DNA from 3 places in the Achromobacter sp. EB05 genome. Region 2 is predicted to be linked to each of the others. Evidence: predicted binding sites of a transcription regulator. Region 2 holds the regulator's gene; each other region holds the start of a gene.

What was found. The regulator FliA, encoded in region 2, starts transcription of late flagellar genes. The targets are predictions, from matches to a motif close to CTAAAGTTTNNNNNNNNNNNGCCGNTA.
Region 1: a site for FliA is predicted at 2,575-2,601, ahead of AAID08_RS21910 (FlxA-like family protein). Genes of this name have one in related genera too.
Region 3: a site for FliA is predicted at 3,149-3,175, ahead of AAID08_RS20420 (flagellin). Genes of this name have one in related genera too.

The regions. Positions count from the first base shown of each region.
Region 1 is NZ_CP155917.1:4,809,663-4,815,719, reverse strand. Features, by position in the region: gene AAID08_RS21920 (iron ABC transporter permease) at 1-546, opposite strand, end outside; gene AAID08_RS21915 (ABC transporter substrate-binding protein) at 634-1,959, opposite strand; gene AAID08_RS21910 (FlxA-like family protein) at 2,104-2,535, opposite strand; gene AAID08_RS21905 (solute carrier family 23 protein) at 2,667-3,977, shown strand; gene AAID08_RS21900 (methyl-accepting chemotaxis protein) at 4,089-5,708, opposite strand.
Region 2 is NZ_CP155917.1:2,504,740-2,510,796, reverse strand. Features, by position in the region: gene flhC (flagellar transcriptional regulator FlhC) at 90-671, opposite strand; gene flhD (flagellar transcriptional regulator FlhD) at 703-1,026, opposite strand; gene AAID08_RS11500 (RNA polymerase sigma factor FliA) at 1,456-2,211, shown strand; gene AAID08_RS11495 (methyltransferase regulatory domain-containing protein) at 2,406-4,010, shown strand; gene AAID08_RS11490 (flagellin) at 4,290-5,969, shown strand.
Region 3 is NZ_CP155917.1:4,500,529-4,506,585, reverse strand. Features, by position in the region: gene AAID08_RS20430 (amidohydrolase family protein) at 1-427, shown strand, start outside; gene AAID08_RS20425 (LysE family transporter) at 457-1,074, opposite strand; gene AAID08_RS20420 (flagellin) at 1,220-3,040, opposite strand; gene AAID08_RS20415 (response regulator transcription factor) at 3,458-4,165, opposite strand; gene AAID08_RS20410 (hypothetical protein) at 4,653-5,699, shown strand; gene AAID08_RS20405 (MFS transporter) at 5,841-6,057, shown strand, end outside.

The sequences.
Region 1 (6,057 bases), 2.3 Mb from region 2:
GGCCGCTTCCTCCATGGCGCCGTCGATGTTGCGCAGCGCCACCACCAGGTTCATCAGGATGAACGGGAAGTAGTGCAGCGCCTCGACGAAGATGACGCCGTTCAGGCCTTCCATGAACGGGATGGTGAAGCCGAACCAGTCGTTCAGCAGCAGGTTGACGCTGCCCGAGCGGCCGAAGATGAGCTGCATCGCCACCGCGCCGACGAAGGGCGGCATGATCAGCGGCAGCACCCCCAGCGTCTGGATGATGAGCGCGCCGCGGAAATCGAAGCGCACCGTGAAGTACGCCAGCGGCACCGCGATCAGCGAGGCCAGCAGCGCTGACCAGCCCGCCACGTAGAGGCTGTTGAAGAACGCCTCCAGCATCAGCGGCTGGTTGAAGAACGCGCCGAAGTGGCCGATGGTGAAGCCGCCGTCGGCGTTGACGAAGGCGCTGTAGAACACCGTGCCGACCGGCACGGCCAGGAACAGCGCCAGGAAACCCAGCACCAGGAGCGCGGCCAGCACGGGGCCGGCGGGCAGGCGTGAATGGCCCGGAAGATTCATCGAGATTCCCGTAATGGTTCAAGACAGGCCGCCCGCGGCGGGGCGGCGGCCGGACGGGGCGAGCCCCCCGTCCGGCGCGAGCCGGGCTCAGAGCGCCGCGGCTTCCCGCGCCAGCTTCACGGCCTGCTCGTAATTGCTCTTGGCCGTGCCGTTCCATTCGCCTTCCAGCTTGGTGATCTGCTGGTTGACCGCGGCGTCTTTCTTGTTGCCGCTGAAGATCTTCAGGAACTCGGGATCGGCGGCCTGCTTGCCGTCCACCAGCGGCGCCCAGGCCAGCTTGCGGGCCTGCGCCAGCAGTTCGGCCGGCTTGCCGCTCTTGCCCTTGTCGCCGAGCTTGGCCTCGGCGTCGTAGATCGCCTTGGTCGCCGCCTGCAGTTCCTTCAGGCGGAACGTGACGGTCTGGTCGTACAGCGACTGCACCACGTAGTAACGCGTCTGCGACAGGTCGGCGTTGAACTGCACCTTGCTGCGGCGCGCGATCTCGGCGGGATCCGGATAACCCTGCGGCACCTTGCCGCCCAGCGCCGAATACGGCAGCACCGGCAGGCGCGAGATCTTCGGTTCCAGCAGCAGTTCCTGGCCCGCCTGGCTGAGCGTGAAGGCGATGAACTTCTTGCCTTCCTCGGTGTTCTTGGCGCCGTCGATCAGCGCGATGTTGGCCGGCACGATGGCGGTCTCGGAGGGATAGACGAATTCCACCGGGAACTTCGAGTACTTGCTCGACAGGCCGAAGAAGTCGATCACCGGCCCCGCGCCGAACTGGCCGTTGTTGACGCCGTCCGGCACGCCGAACGAGCGCTCGGTCACGGCGCTGCTGTTGCCCGACATGCGCAGCAGCGTGTTCCAGCCGTCGTCCCAGCCTTCGCCCTGCAGGATGGTCTCGACCGTCAGGTGCATGGTGCCCGAGCGCGACGGCGAGGTGATGCCGACGTGGCCGAACCAGTGCGGCGCCAGCAGGTCCTTCCATTCGACCGGGGCGGGGATCTTGTGCGCCGCGATGTAGCGCGTGTTGTAGACGATGCCGTAGCCGGCCAGCGCCTGGCCCAGGTACATGCCGCCCGGGTCGTTGATGGGGTAGTTGCCGATCTTGTCCGGCACGTCCTTGTTGGCGACGTCCGAGGACTTGGCCAGCAGCTTGTCGCGGCCCAGCACCTCGAAGGCGTCCGGGGCGCTGGCCCAGAACACTTCCGGGCGCTGGCCGGCCGGCGTCTCGCGCACGTAGGCAATGCCGGACACGGTGTTCTTGTTGAGGATCTCCAGCGTGATGCCGGGGTTGGCCTTCTCGAACGCGGTCTTGTAGGCCTGGGTCAAATCTTTCGGGAACGACGTGATCACCGTGACGGTGCCCGCCAGGGCGGGGGCGGCGCAGGCGGCCAGCAGCGCCCCTGCAAGGGCTGTGCGCATTGCATGCATGGTTTGTCTCCGTGGTTTTTCGATTTGTCCGGAGACCTTAGCGGTTGCATGCGCCGCCAGTCCAATCACAAATTTTGATGCGCGCCATCAGTGTGGCGGGCATTCGGGAGAACCCGCGCGAGCGCGCGGGCCTGGGGCGGCCGCCTAGGCCGTGGCCGACACGCCGCCGTTGGCCTTGGTCATCGCCTTGATCTTTTCGTTCATCACCTGCTGGATCTGGTTCATGATCTGCAGCGCCTGCCCGTTCAGGGCCTGCATTTGCGTGGCCTTCTGCTCCGCCGACGCGTTGCTGTCGCGCACGCGTTCGATTTGCTCCATGACGCGCTTGAGCTGGCGCTGCAGTTCCTTGATCTGCCGGGTGTAATGATCGTCGTTTTCGGACGATTCGGTTTCCTCGGCCTGGCCCACCTTCATCGCGCCGGCGTTGTTGACGCGGATCTTGCCGTCTGGCGTGACGCTGACGCCCGGATCGCCGGCCTTGGCATCCTTGGCTTCCTTGTTGGCCTGGATCTTCTGCGCCCACAGGTCGGCCATGCTGCCGATGCGCGAGGTGCCGCTGATGGAATCGATGGCCATGGAGATCTCCTGGGAGGGAATTGACTGGGGTTTCCACTAATACGGCATTGCGGCGGGGAACTTAAGTTGCCGCCCGTTCCCGGCCCCCTTTACACTGGCGCCCGCTCACACCAATCACTCCCGGGGATTCCATGTCCAATTCCTATTTTCCGCGCTGGCGCCTGGCGGACGACGCCGAGCCCGGCGTCATCATCGCGCCCGACGAACGGCTGTCCTGGCCCAAGAACGTGGCCATGGGGGCGCAACACGTGGTGGCGATGTTCGGCTCCACCGTGCTGGCGCCGCTGCTGATGGGCTTCGATCCCAACGTCGCCATCCTGATGTCGGGCATCGGCACCCTGATCTTCTTCCTGTTCGTGGGCGGCCGGGTCCCCAGTTACCTGGGTTCCAGCTTTGCCTTCATCGGCGGCGTCATCGCGGTTACCGGCTATGCCGGCGGCGGGGCCAACGCCAACATCGGCGTGGCGCTGGGCGCCATCATCGCCTGCGGCCTGGCCTACACGCTGATCGGCGTTCTCGTCTGGATCGCCAACGGCCGCGCCGGCGGCGGCGCCAACTGGATCGACACCCTGATGCCGCCGGTGGTGACGGGCGCGGTGGTCGCGGTGATCGGCCTGAACCTGGCGCCTATCGCCGCCAAGGGGGCCATGGGCGCCTCGGGCTTCGACAGCGCCATGGCAATCGTCACCATCCTGTGCGTGGGCGGCATTGCGGTCTACACCAAGGGCATGGTGCAGCGCCTGCTGATCCTGGTCGGCCTGATCCTGGCCTGCGTGGTCTACGCGATCTTCGCCAACGGCATGGGCCTGGGCAAGCCGATCGACTTCTCGGCCGTGTCGGCCGCCGCCTGGTTCGGGCTGCCGCACTTCGCCGCGCCCGTGTTCAAGGCGGAGGCCATGGGCCTGATCGTGCCGGTGGCCATCATCCTGGTCGCCGAGAACCTGGGCCACGTCAAAGCGGTCAGCGCCATGACCGGCCAGGACCTGGACCGCTACCTGGGCCGCGCCTTCGTCGGCGACGGCGTGGCCACCATGGTCTCGGGCGCCGTCGGCGGCACCGGCGTCACCACCTACGCCGAAAACATCGGCGTGATGGCGGTGACCCGCATCTATTCGACGCTGGTGTTCGTGATCGCCGCGCTGATCGCCATTGTGCTGGGCTTCTCGCCCAAGTTCGGCGCCCTGATCCAGACCATTCCCGCGCCCGTGCTGGGCGGCATGTCGGTGGTGGTCTTCGGCCTGATCGCCATTGCCGGGGCCCGCATCTGGGTGGTCAATCAGGTCGACTTCAGCGACAACCGCAACCTGATCGTGGCCGCGGTCACGCTGGTGCTGGGCGCGGGCGACTTCACCGTCAAGCTGGGCAACTTCACGTTGGGCGGCATCGGCACCGCGACCTTCGGCGCCATCATCCTGTACGCGTTGCTGCGCCGCAAGAAATAGGGCGGGGCGGTTGCCCTGCCTGGCGCCCGTCCCATGGGCGCCGCGCCCGGCCCGCGGCGGCCGGCCGCGAGGCGGCAGCTCCGCTGGCCGGGCGCGACAGGCCGGCGCCGCTCAGGAACGCGACAGCCGCGACGCCGGCGTCCGGCCGCCCACCTGCACCGGGGCCGCCTCGATCACCTGGCCCGACTGGGTCTTGAAGACCGCGGTCGCCTCCGCCAGGCGCCGGGCCTGATCCTCCATCGCCGACGCGGCCGCCGAGGCCTGCTCCACCAGCGCGGCGTTCTGCTGCGTCACCTCGTCCATCTGCGAGACCGCCAGGCTGACCTGGTCGATGCCGCCGGCCTGTTGCGCCGAGGCCGCCGAGATCTCACCCATGATGTCGGCCACGCGCTGCACCGAGGTCACGATTTCGTCCATGGTCTGGCCGGCGGCCGCGACCTGCGATGAGCCGGCCGCGACCGTATCGACCGAGGTCTCGATCAGGACCTTGATCTCCTTGGCCGCCTGCGCCGCGCGCTGCGCCAGGGTGCGCACCTCGCCCGCCACCACGGCGAAACCCTTGCCCTGTTCCCCGGCACGGGCCGCCTCCACGGCGGCATTCAGCGCCAGGATATTGGTCTGGAAGGCAATGCCGTCGATCACCGATACGATGTCGGCGATGCGCCGCGAACTCTCGGAAATGCCCTGCATGGTGGCCACCACCTGGCCGACCGTCTGGCCGCCACGCTGCGCCACCTCCATGCTCACCGCCGCCAGTTGGTTGGCCTGGGCGGCGTTGTCGGCATTCTGCTTGACGGTGGCGGCCAGCTCTTCCATCGTCGAGGCGGTCTCTTCAAGCGCGGCTGCCTGCTGCTCGGTGCGGGTCGACAGATTGGCATTGCCGGCGGCGATCTCGGCCGCGCCGACATTGATCTCCTCGACCCCCTGACGCACCGTGGTCACCGTGCGGGTCAAGCCGTCCTGCATGCGCCGCACCGCGGAAAACAGCGTGCCGATCTCATTGTTGGAGCGGGCGTCGACCCGCTGGGTCAGGTCGCCGGCGGCGATCCGGTCGAAATGCCGGCCGGCGTCCTGCAGCGGCAGTAGCACGCCGCGGCGGATGAAGGCCCAGCACAGCACCGCCAGCAGCAGCGCCACCGACAGCAGGGCGATGGCCGAGATGCGGGCGGTCGAATAGGTGCTCTGCGACCTTTCCAGCACGCTATCGCTGCGTTCCTGAACCCGCGCCAGGAACACCTGCATGTCCTTGGCGAAGTCGGCGTCAGCCTGGCGCACCCGCGCTTCGTTCTGCTGGTAGCGCGCGACCGAGCGCTCCTTGAGCGCCGCGTCCAGTTCGCCCAGCGCGGCGGCGTAGGCGTTGAAGCGGCCCTGCAGGACCCGCGCCAGCTCCTGGCCGCGCTCGCTCTTGGGCACCGCCATGTAGCGGTCGAAGCGCTCGCGCGCGAGTTTGAGCTGTTCGGCGGCGGCGGCTTGCGCGCTGGCCGCCTGGTCGTTGGCGCCGGACTGCAGGTCGGCGATGCCCGTGCCCAGCGACAGCCGGGCGCGCAGTAGCGCGGCATTGGATTCATAGAGCGGATCGACCTGATGCACGGCCACATTATTCAGGTCCTCGATTTCGTGCATGCTGTTTTCGGCGTTCATCCAGCTCAAGCCGCAAGCCAGCGCCAGGGTAATCACAAAGCAGGCCAACACCAGCATCATGCCCGTACGGACTTTCAATTTTTCCAGCATGGGAGCTCCCGTTCTTGAACGCGCTCCACCGCAGGCGTGGATACCGTGCCCACCGGCGCTGCGGCAGAGGGGCGAACGTCGCGCCGGATGACTGCGATGCGTCCGCCCAACCTGCAACACGCACAATCAATCGCTTTACGCGTGGCCAACACGGGCGGCTCGCGTATCCCTTCGCTTGAAACAGGAAAATGCCGGCTAATACCGGCATGTATTTAATTGTTATTAATGGGCCAGTTTGTCGGTTATACCTTTTTTATTGAGCACCACATCGCGTTTTTACATAAACCTCGCCGTGGTCGGGTTTGTCCTTACTGTTGAGTATCTTTTGTGCAACGCCGGCGCCGATCCG
Region 2 (6,057 bases):
CCGGCGTCAATGATCCCCTGTTCCCCCCGTCCCAAAAAGGCGGGTTACGGGGAGTTTTCCAGGGCTTTTGATGTATTTGGACGCGCCGCTCAGGAACGGGCGGCGTCTACGGCTGGCACGGATCGGCTGCCCGCGCGCGCCTTGGCGGCGGCACGGGTCTTGCCGGCCCGGGGTGGCGGACGGCAGATTGCGCACACGAAATCCGACTGCGGATCATGCGCGTGCGCAATGAAATGCCCGCCACACTGGCGGCAGGCGGAAAGCTGCAGCATGCCGCTATCGAAGAACCGCACCAGCATCCAGGCCCGGGTGAAGCTCAGCACGGGCTCGGCGGATTCGGCGTTGTCCACGCCGGCGTTCTCGAGATAGAGGCGGTACGCGTCGATGATGGCGCGGATGCCCTTGCTGCTGGTGCGCGTGTTCAGGAACGAATACACGTTGTAGAACAGCGAGGAATGGATGTTCGGCAACCAGGTCATGAACCAGTCGACCGAAAAAGGCAGCATGCCCTTCGGTGGCGAGCAACCGCGGATTTCGCGGTACAGACGTGCCAGGCGGTCGTGGCTGAGGCTGGTTTCAGCCTCCAACACCTGCAGCCGCGCGCCCAGAGTGATCATGGAGCTGGCTAGCAGGATGTCATCCGCTTCCTGCGAAACGCTCTTGGTGGCCATTACACGTGTCCGAGTGGGAATCGACAGGCCGTCAGGCCAGTTCTTCAACAGGTTGCTTGGCCAGCAGGATCGTCGCGTGCGCTTGCTGCAGCGCGCCGCCCAGCACGTCGTGGGTCAGGGCCGACAGCAGGCTGTAGTCGTCGAAACGGAAACGGCACAGGAGCGAACTGGAGCTGGCCAGCTTCACCAGCTGAGCCGGAGAAAGACGCATCAGGATATCGGCAACCTCGTTGCTGAAACCCAGACGGAACATCGATGCAGCATAGTCATCGCGCAGCATGCGCTGCGCGAGAAGCAGGTAGGACAGATTCACCTCACGGATATCTGCCAGCAAAGAATTTTCGACTTGTTGCACGCCCGACTCCCTATTCCCTATCCCACCGAAGGGGCTTGATAACCAAGGACAATGGCAACGTTTGTTGCACAGTGTCCGCTGCATCCTGTTTTAATGCGAAATGTATCATTTGTTCGCAATTTAAGTAAAATTTACCACAGGTCATGTCATTTTCTATGACTTATATGACAAATCTTTGTTGATATCGCGCAACTTGAGACTTTAGATACACCTTGACATAGAAAGTCCTGACAAATGTACGTCAATTTGGCAAATAAGCATTCAAAACGTTGCGTGCTTTAAGGAATGAAATACCGGCTTTTGCCGACAATGACACCTTTCGATCACAAAATATTGCTAGCTTTAGCGTAGCCGCGCGTTTGTCGACAATGTCGCAAATTGACAACAACCGACAATGCGTCACGATGGACACCGCCTGACACTCCCGCAATGCCCCACGCAGATGACAGCTTGGTCGAATATGCCCCGCTAGTGCGGAAGCTGGCCCTGCAATTGCTCGCCCGGCTGCCGGCCAGCGTCGAACTCGACGACCTGATCCAGGCCGGCATGATCGGCCTCTTGGATGCGGTGCGCCGCTACCAGGAGACCGCCGACGCCCAGTTCGAGACCTACGCCACCACCCGCATCCGCGGCGCCATGCTCGACGAACTGCGTGGCCAGGACTGGCTGCCGCGCAGCGTGCGCGCCAAGGCACGCAAGATCGAACAGGCCATCCAGCAACTCGAACAACGCCTGATGCGCGCGCCCTCCGAAGCCGAGATCGCGCAGCAGATGGAGATGCCGCTGGCTGAATATCAGACGCTGTTACACGACGCCCAGGGCGTGCAGATCGTCCACTACGAAGACTTCGCCACCGAGCCCGACACCGCGTCGGGCCAGACCGACTGGACCGCCACGCTGAATCACGGCACCGCCGGCGGCAACCCGCTGGACTCGCTGCTGGCCGGCGATTTCCGCCAGGCGCTGATCCTGGCGATCGACACCCTGCCCGACCGCGAGAAACTGCTGTTGTCGCTGTGCTACGAGCAGGGCCTGAACCTGAAGGAAATCGGCGCGATCATGAACGTGACCGAGGCCCGCGTCTGCCAGCTCCGGTCGCAGGCCACGGCGCGCATCCGCGCCAAGCTGCGCGAACAGGCCTGGCAACACCTGCCCCAGGAAGGGCAGATCGCGCAGATTATCTGACGGGCGCAGCCGCCGGACCGGATGCCCCGTCCGACGCCCAGGCGGCGCGCCTTGCGTCCGGAATTCCGGGAAAATCGGACGTTGTTCATGCCATTACGCCCCCGGCGCCCTTGTTAGCCTTCCACGCTGACACCAATAATGGTGCGCGCGGCGATCCGCCGCCGGCCGCGCACCGCGATCCCTGGAATTTCGCCATGAGCGCACCCGACGTCCTGACGCAGGCCATTTCCGACGCCTACGACGAAACCCCGTACATTTCCCTGCCCTTTTCCTACACCTCGCCCGGCAACCTGCGCGCGGTCGCGCACCTGTACCAGTTGCCGGCGCCGGCGCTGGAGCAGGCCCGGGTGCTGGAACTGGGCTGCGCCGCCGGCGGCAACCTGTTGCCATTCGCGCTGGCCTACCCCGAGGCCCGCGTCGTCGGCATCGACCTGTCGCCGCAGCAGATTGACGCGGGCCGGCTGATCGCGGAAGCGGCGGGCGCGCGTAATCTCGACCTGCGGGCCATGAGCCTGACGGACATCACCGCCGACTTCGGCACTTTCGACTACATCATCTGCCACGGCGTGTTCAGCTGGGTGCCGCCGGAGGTGCGTGACGCGATCCTGCGCATCTGCCGCGAAAACCTGGCGCCGCAAGGCATCGCCTACGTCAGCTACAACACCTATCCGGGCTGGAAGGCGTCCGACGTGATCCGCGACGCCATGATCCTGAACAGCTTCGGCGCGGAAACGCCGCAGGACAAGCTGGTTCGCGCCAAGGCCATGCTGGAATTGATCGAGGGCGGCCTGTGGCAGAGCAACCCGCTGCGCTCGGCGCTGCAGGAAGCCGCCCGCAAGTTGCGCGGACAGACCGATCACTATCTGCTGCACGAATACCTGGAGGCGATCAACACGCCCTGCTATTTCCTGGAATTCGCCGCCGCGGCGCAACAAGCCGGCCTGGCCTACGTGACAGATGCCGAACCGCAATTGACGTTCCCCTCCACGTTCGGCGGCACCGTGGCGCTGGGCCTGAACGGGCTGTCGGTCAACGCCGGCCGGGAAATGCGCGAGCAATACCTCGATTTCGCCATCGGCCGCTCGTTCCGCAAGAGCCTGCTGGTGCATGCCGAGCGCGCCGGCGACATTCTCGACCAACCCGAGGGCGGCGCCTTTGTCGCCATGCATTTCGCCGCCGACCTAACGCCGCTGCCCGGCGCGGCGGGCGCCCCGGCCGGGCAACGCCAGTTCCGCACCGCCGCCGGGACCGCCATCACCACCCAGGATCCGGGCATGATCGCGTTGATGGAAACGCTGGCCCAGGCCTGGCCGCGATCGCTGCCGTTCGCCGCGCTGCTCGAAACCCAGCGCGGACACGCGGCCGACGCGGCGGCCGACACCCTGGCCAACGCGATGATCGGCCACCTGGTGACGCTGGTGCAGGCCAGCGCCCTCCACTACCGCCTGGAACCGGCCGCCTACCAACCCGCGCAGGCCAAGCCGCGCCTGATCCCCGGCGCCCTGCAATTACTACAAGAAGTAACAAAACCGAATTCCCAGGTCGGCATGCACAACCTCTGGCATCACCCGGTCACGGCGCCCACCGACGCCCTGCACCAATATCTGATGCGCCACATCGACGGCGAGCACAGCAGCGCCGAACTGCGCACCCTGGCGCGCGACGCGCTGACCGCGGGACGCCATCCGCACCCGGACGGCAAATCCTACAAGGGCGCCCGCAACCTGGATCCGGTGGCCCAGGAAATCGTCAACAGCCTGCTGGCCGCCCTGCGCCGCGCCGGCCTGCTGCTGCACTGACAGGCCCGTCCGGCGGCCGTGCTCCGGCCGTCGGACAAGTCTGTATATGGTGCTTCCTCACCCGTCCGGTCGCCCGGCCAGACCGTAAGACCAGTCTGTAAGTGGTATCCAACAACATTTTGCGAATACCAAAAAAAAGCCCTAAAGATTGATTTGCGACTGCCGTAATCCTTGCAACGGAGAAATTCGAAGACGCAAGAAATCGAATTCTTCCCGTTACAACGATGGGCGGCCCCGCTGCCCGGTTTGAAGAAGCCTTTCTCTCTTGGGAGCCTAAACATGGCTGCAGTCATTAACACCAACTACTTGTCGCTGGTTGCTCAGAACAACCTGAACAAGTCGCAATCTTCCCTGGGTACCGCCATCGAACGCCTGTCGTCGGGCCTGCGCATCAACAGCGCCAAGGACGACGCCGCCGGTATGGCCATTGCCAACCGCTTCACCGCCAACGTGAAGGGTCTGACCCAAGCCGCTCGTAACGCCAACGACGGTATCTCGCTGGCCCAGACGACGGAAGGCGCCGCCTCCGAAATCAACACCCACCTGCAGCGCGTTCGCGAACTGTCGGTGCAAGCCGGCAACGGCAGCTACTCGCAAGAGCAGCTGAACTCGATGCAAGACGAAATCAACCAGCGTCTGTCGGACATCGACCGCATCTCGCAACAGACCGACTTCAACGGCGTGAAGGTTCTGTCGGCCAACGCCAAGCCCCTGACGCTGCAAGTCGGCGCCAACGACGGCGAAACCATCACCCTGAACCTGTCGGAAATCAGCGTCAAGACGCTGGGTCTGGACGGCTTCAACGTGAACGGCACCGGCGTGACGCAAAACCGCACCGCCACCGTGTCCGACCTGCAAGCCGCTGGCGGTTCCGCCACCGGCAACGACTGGACCGTGACCACGAACCACGCCAGCGCCACCGCTGACCAAGTGTTCGCCAAGCTGGAAGGCGGCAACAAGGTCACCATCGGTACCGGCACCGCCGCTACCGTCTACAGCTACGACGCCGCCAACAAGAACTTCACGTTCACCGACAAGTCGGCCTCGAACGCCGCCACCGTCACCTCGCTGGCCAACTCGCTGCGCCCGGCCACCGGCACCACGACCGCCACCTACACCCACAGCAACGGCTCCGCTTCGACCTCGTTCGAAGTCGACGCCACGGGCAAGGTCACCATCGGCGGTCAAGCCGCCTACCTGGACGCCGCCGGCAACCTGACGACCAACAGCGCCAGCGCCACCGCCGCCACGCTCGACTCCGTCATGACCGCTGCGTCGAACAACACCGGCGCCGCCGGTTCGTCGTCGGTCTCCATCAATGGCAAGACGTACTCCAACACGGGTACGGCCAACCAACTGACGTTCACCAACACCATCGCTTCCGATGCGCTGCTGGCCAACGTCAAGGCTGCCGCCAACTCGACGATCCAGCTGGGTCAAGGCATCACCAGCGCCACGGTCACGCTGGCCAACGGCACCTCGTCCGACACGTACGTCGACGACAAGGGCGCGTTCACGACCACCAAGAACTACACCACCGTCTACACCGTCGATCCCAACACGGGCAAGGCCACGGTCAAGAGCGGCACGGGCACGGGCGACTACGCTCCCAAGGTTGGTTCCACCGCCTACGTCAGCGCCTCGGGCAAGCTGACCACGGACACGACCAGCAAGGGCACGCTGACCACCGATCCGCTGAAGACGCTGGACGCCGCCTTCACCAAGCTGGACAAGCTGACCGGTGAACTGGGTGCCGTGCAGAACCGCCTGGAATCGACCATCGCCAACCTGAACAACGTGGTCAACAACCTGTCCAACGCCCGTTCGCGTATCCAGGACGCCGACTACGCCACGGAAGTGTCGAACATGTCGAAGGCCCAGATCCTGCAACAGGCTGGCACCTCGGTTCTGGCGCAAGCCAACCAAGTGCCGCAAACCGTGCTGTCGCTCCTGCGTTAATTCACGGCAAAGCAGTACGGACGGGGGAAGCTCCGGCTTCCCCCCGGCCAGCCGGCCACGGCCCTTCGCGCCATGGCCGGCCCCTCGA
Region 3 (6,057 bases), 2.0 Mb from region 2:
CATGGACGAAGCCGACGTCGAGCGCATCCTGGCCTATCCGGGCACCATGATCGGATCCGATGGCATGCCGCACGACCCCGCGCCGCACCCGCGCCTGTGGGGCACGTTCCCGCGCGTGCTCGGCCACTATTGCCGCGACGTCGGGCTGTTCACCCTGGAACAGGCGGTTCACAAGATGACGGGCAAGCCGGCGGCGTACTTCCGGCTGCCCGGCCGCGGGCGCATCGCGCCAGGCTACGCCGCTGACGTGGTCGTCTTCGATGCGGATCGGATCAAGGACGTGGCCACCTGGGCATCCCCGACGAGCCAGGCCGAGGGCATCGATTATGTCCTTGTCAACGGCGAGGTTGCGTGGGCGTTCGGGGCAGGGTCGGGCAGGCGCAGCGGCCAGGTGCTCAGGCGTCGGGACGCCCGCGCGCGGGCGTGACACCCCTGTGCGCGCGCCGGCCGCCAGCCCTAACGGATCGCCGCCAGCTTCACCGCGAACCCCAGCAGGAACACGCCCGCCAGCCGCTCCAGCAGATTCGCCACGCGCGGGTTGGCGCGCATGCGCTCGGCCAGGTGGTGCGTCAGCAGCACCGCCGCCAGGCCGTAGAGAAACGTCAGCGCCGCCACCGTGACCGCCATGAAGGCGAACGTCACCAGGCCCTGATGCCGGACCGGGTCGATGAACAGCGGGAAGAACGCCATGTAGAACATGATCGCCTTGGGGTTCAGCAAGGTGATCATCGCGGTCTGGCGCAGGTAGCGGCCGTTGTCCATGCGGCTCGGACGCGGCGCGGCGCCGGGCTTGCTGCGCATCATCAGCAGGCCCAGCCAGGCGAGATACGCGGCGCCGGCCCACTGCACGATATGGAACGCCGTGGGATAGGCGGCCAGCAGCGCCGAGACGCCGGCCACCGCCAGCCACATCAGCACCTGGTCTCCCAGGATCACGCCGCAGGTCGCCGCCAGGCCCGCCTTGATGCCGCCCTTGCCGGTGGCGGTCAACAGGGCGAAATTGCCCGGGCCGGGGATGATCAGCAGCATGATGAAGGCGAGCACGAATGCGCCATAGTCGGTGACACCGAGCATGGAAAGACTCCCGAAAAGAGAACGGGCATTGTAGATCCGCCCGGCGTGACGCGCGGCCGATCTCGCTGACGACAAAAAGGCCGGCCCCCGCCCGCCGCAACGCGCGACGGAGGGGGCCGGCCCGATGGGCTGGCTGACTACGCGATCAACGCAGCAGCGACAGCACCGTCTGCGGCACCTGGTTGGCCTGGGCCAGGACCGACGTGCCGGCCTGTTGCAGGATCTGGGCGCGCGACATGTTCGACACTTCCGTGGCGTAGTCGGCGTCCAGGATGCGCGAGCGCGCGCCGGACAGGTTGTTGATCACGTTGTTCAGGTTGTTGATCGTCGACTCCAGGCGGTTCTGCACCGCGCCCAGTTGGCCGGACACTTTATTCAGAAGGTTGAAAGCGGAATCTAGCGTTTTCATCGGGTCGCCAGTCTTGTCGCCCTTGCTGGTGCTTTCGAGCGTCAGGCTGCCGGCTTTGCTGCCGGCTCTGGCGACGTACAACTTCTTGCCGTAGTCGTTGACGGCGACGTCTTTGTTGTCGGTGACGTCTGTGCCGATAGCAGCGGCAACCTGATGATGGAACGTGCTGCCGCCCGCGATGGCAGTGATGTTGCCGGTATCCGGATTGAACTCGTAGCGTCGGACAGTTTTGGACACCGTCGTCAGTTGCTGCTTGTCATCCATATACAGCAAATGATCGGCATCGGTGTCGAGTTGGCCAATTTGCGTTACCTGCAGGGTCAGGCTGAACGCGCCCGCTTCAATCTTGACTTCGGCAGGCGTAACGGTAGGCTGGGCTTTGAGGTCCGCCGCCAGCTTCTCCTTGGTGATGGTCGCCTGGAACTTGATGTCTGCCGTCCCGGCGGCCTGGCTCTGGTACGTCGTGCCGTTCACGGTCAGTTTGACGCCTTCAGCAGTGGCGCCGGTACCCATGTAGGTCGTCACGTCGGCTAGCGTTGCCTGAGTAAAAGCAGCGGCACCCGGAGCGGCACCACCCGTCAGGCCGTCATTGACTGACAGATTGCCCGCGGGGTCCCAGTACAGCGCCTTACCGTTGACATCGGTGATGTTGCCGCTAGAGGTGATCAGGATGTCGGCCTGAGCGGTCTTGTTCATGTACGTAGCCGCGATCGGCTTGGCGCCGATCTGGCCCCTGATGGTTGCTTCGACGGCGGTATCCGTATCGGTATCGTCGTAGACGAAGTTGCCAGCGGCGGCGTCATACGTGTAGGTGGTGGTAGGTACTGCACCGCCGCCTGCAGGCGCTGCGCCTGTCGTTTTGATAATGGTACTGCCGTCCGTCATCTGGCTCATCAGGTCAGTGGTCGTGGCGGCGGTGTTCGTTTCCGTGACGTCGTACTGATTGTCCGTGCCCGCCACAAGCTGGATGTTCGGGCCAATCATGTCGCTGACTTGGGCCTTCCTGTTATCGACAATGCCAACGCCGTTGACGTTGAAGCCGTCCAGGCCCAGCGTCTTGACGCTGATTTCGTTCAAGTCCAGCGTGATGGTTTCGTTGTCGTTGGCGCCGACTTGCAGCGTCAGGGGCGTGGCCTTGTCCGACAGTACCTTCACGCCGTTGAAGTCGGTCTGCTCGGAGATGCGGTTGATGTCGGCGAGGCGCTCGTTGATTTCGTCCTGGATGGAGTCGAGCTGCTCTTGCGAGTAGCTGCCGTTGGCGGCTTGCACCGACAGTTCGCGCACCCGTTGCAGGTGGGCGGTGATTTCGGAGGCGGCGCCTTCCGTCGTCTGCGCCAGCGAGATGCCGTCGTTGGCGTTGCGGGCGGCTTGGGTCAGGCCCCGGACGTTGGACGTGAAGCGGTTGGCGATGGCCATGCCGGCGGCGTCGTCCTTGGCGCTGTTGATGCGCAGACCCGAGGACAGGCGCTCGATGGCGGTGCCCAGCGCGGACTGGGATTTGTTGAGATTGTTCTGGGCGACCAACGACAGATAGTTGGTGTTGATGACTGCAGCCATGTGTTAGCTCCTTGGCAGAGTGAGGCTTGATCGAGGCGGGCAGCGGCGCTGCCCGATTGCCAACGTGATGAACCGAGAATCAGCGTTCGGGTTCGTCCGTTGCCAAAACTACGACCCTGCCAAATTGATCTTTAGACGATCGCGGCGCAAACGGCTGTCTTATGATTTTTGATGAGTTTTGCTGGAAATTTTCTGAAACACGAGCTTTTACTCGCACGAAAAAGAAGGCCCCACTCGCGGGTAAGCGGGTGGGGCCTTCGGCCTTGTCTCTCTTGGGGAAAGTTGCAAGACATGTGTAGTGTAGGCGTTTGGGCGCCGCCGAAAACTCATGAATACTCAACGGCGCAGTGGAGCGCGAACGGGGAGGGGGCGCCGCGGCGGGTATCGTCGGGCGCCGGCGGCGCCGCCGCGCGCAAATCAGTCGTGCGTCGCGATGCCGATCCTGCCCTCGCGCAGCACCAGCAAGGACCCTTCGGAATAGATGTTGCGGATCTGCAAGGGGGCATCGCGCAGGGTCGCGAGTTTCTTGCGGACCCGATAGAGCAGCGCGTCGATGCGGTGCTGATCGTAGATGACTGCCGGATAGCCGAGATTCTGCGACATCCGCTTGTGGCTGACGGGGTACTTCGGACTCTGGATCAGCGTCGCCATGACGATGGATTCCTTGGCCGTCAGGCTTAGCTGTTGACCGTCCGACGATCGCAGTTGGCGCGATTGCACGTCCAGGGTCCAGTTGCAGTGCGAGATCGGGCCCGGCGTCGCGGTCACGAGCCGGCGTTCGAGCGCGCTGACGGTGACCGCCAGCAGCGCAAGCTGGATCGGCTTGATCAGGTAATGGTCGGCGCCGTCGCTCAGGCTCTGCAATTGAGCGGGCATGCGCACGTTGTCGGTCAGCACGATGATGCCCATGGCGGGAAACGTGCGGCGCAGCGGCGCGATGTGGCCGAGCATGTCGCCATCGGGCAGCGACGCGGCGGTCACCAGGATGCCGGGCGGGGACTGCCGGATGTGTGCGAGCGCGTCCTGCACGGTGCCGCAGACGTGCACGCCGCGGCCGAGGCCGGCGATATGGTTGGACACGCTTTCGGCCCATTCCGGCGGATCTTCAACGACAAGAACGCGCATACCTGCGATTGATTTCCCGGGCCACGGACTGCGTCGACGACTGGACGGCGGGCCTTCTTCCGCCAGCGCGGCATCGCGGAAGCGACGCCCATCCGATTCTAGATTTGTCCTTGCGGGAAAACGCGGTTTGGCGTCTTAATGCGGTCTGATATCAAGGTCGGCGTCGCGGCAAGATTGTGGGCGGAGACTCGGGCGGCGGGTGCGCGGCCTCGGTGCAAAGGCCCGCGTCTTCAGAAACAATCGCAACAATAGTTTTCTTGCGAGCGCGCCCTGCGCGAGCCTCCCGGCACCGTATCGCCGCGCGTCATCGCGCCGCGGCCCGTGCGAATGCGGGCGTGGCGTCCGCCCCATCGCGCCGGCCGCGCGAAATCCCACCGTGTTGCCCGCGTGGCCCAATGTTTCAGCGTGCCTCGCCGCGCTTGCGCTCCGGCCCAGAGGCAGTAGCATGCGCGCTCAGACCGATTCAGCCTCATTTAAGGACCGATCCATGACCTTGCCGCGCCCGCGCCTTGCCTTGTCCCTCCTGACGCTTACGCTGGCGCTGTCGGGGTGCGTGAACATGCCGTCCTCGAACGGATACGGCACCCGCGACGATCCGCGCTACGGGCAACTGCTGGACCTGATCAACGAGGCGCTCAAATCGGACATGGCCGTGGTGCTGGTGGCCGACCTGATGCCGCACGCGACGCTGAAAGACGCCTTGACCATGACGCAGTGGACTCCGACCGTGATCTGGATGCACGAGAAGGCGCCGCAGGTGACCTTCAGCCGCAAGTTCCAGACCAATGCGCTCAAGCGCGACCCGAAGGAAACCTACCTGTTCCAGGCGTTCGAGGTGCATATCCTGCCGCCCGGCAAATACCTGCTGACCGGCGGCGACGACTACAAGCTGAATGCGCTGCTCGATCAGGTCGGGGCCAAGCGCGGGCCGGAGGGATCGGGCCGCGGCGCCAACGGCACCGCCTATCTTTCGCCGGAACTCTATCGCGAGTTCTACAGGCAGCAGGCGTGGCGCGACGCCACCACCCACAGCGAGACCAGGACGCGCCAGGTCTGCACGGCCGTGCACGTGGCCTCGGGCGCCTGCGTGAGCTGGGGCGAGCAGCAATACACCGAGACCTCGGCGGGGATGCCGGCGGGCTACTACGAGGAAACCGATTCGCGCGATATTCCCGCCATCAAGGTGCAGGCGCGCATCCCGCCCAAGCAGGCGCTGGCCAGCTTCACGCTGCAGGGCGGTCAACTGGTGCTGAGCCAGCGCATGCACCTGAAGACGCCCAGCTACAAGTTCCGCCAGTCGGCCTGCCGCGCGGTCGATCCCAAGATGATCGAGTGCCCGCTGGAGGACCTGACCGTCTACACCCGCCCGGCGCCGATGGAGTTCGCGCAGAAGTACCTGGCGCAGCGGACCCTGAGCGCCGAGCACCAGGCGCTGCTGGCCAAGCTGCAGCCCATGCAGATCACGCCGCTGGGCAAGCAGGGCATGGAAGATCCGATCTGGGGCGTGCCGCTGTCGATGGACAAGGGGCGCTAGGCCGGCGCGCGGCGGGAAAAAAAGAGAAGAGCGCGCAACGCGGCGTTGCGTTTGGCGGGGGTAAACTCCCCCACCGCCCCGTCGCATCGGAGCGCCTGACCGTCGCCATGCAACTGTCCCACCCGGATCGAGGAGTGGACGATGCAACGCCATTTCCTTGTCCTGTTGTTGCTGTCGCTGACCCAGATCGTCGGTTGGGGCGTGGTCGGCGTGCTGCCGGTCATCGCCGCGCCGGTCGCGTCCGACCTGGGCGCCACCTTGCCGTCGATATTCCTGGGCACGTCGGTCATGTATGTCGCGATGGGGCTGGCCGCGCCGCTGACCGCCCGCGCGTTCCGCCGGTTCGGCACGCGCCAGG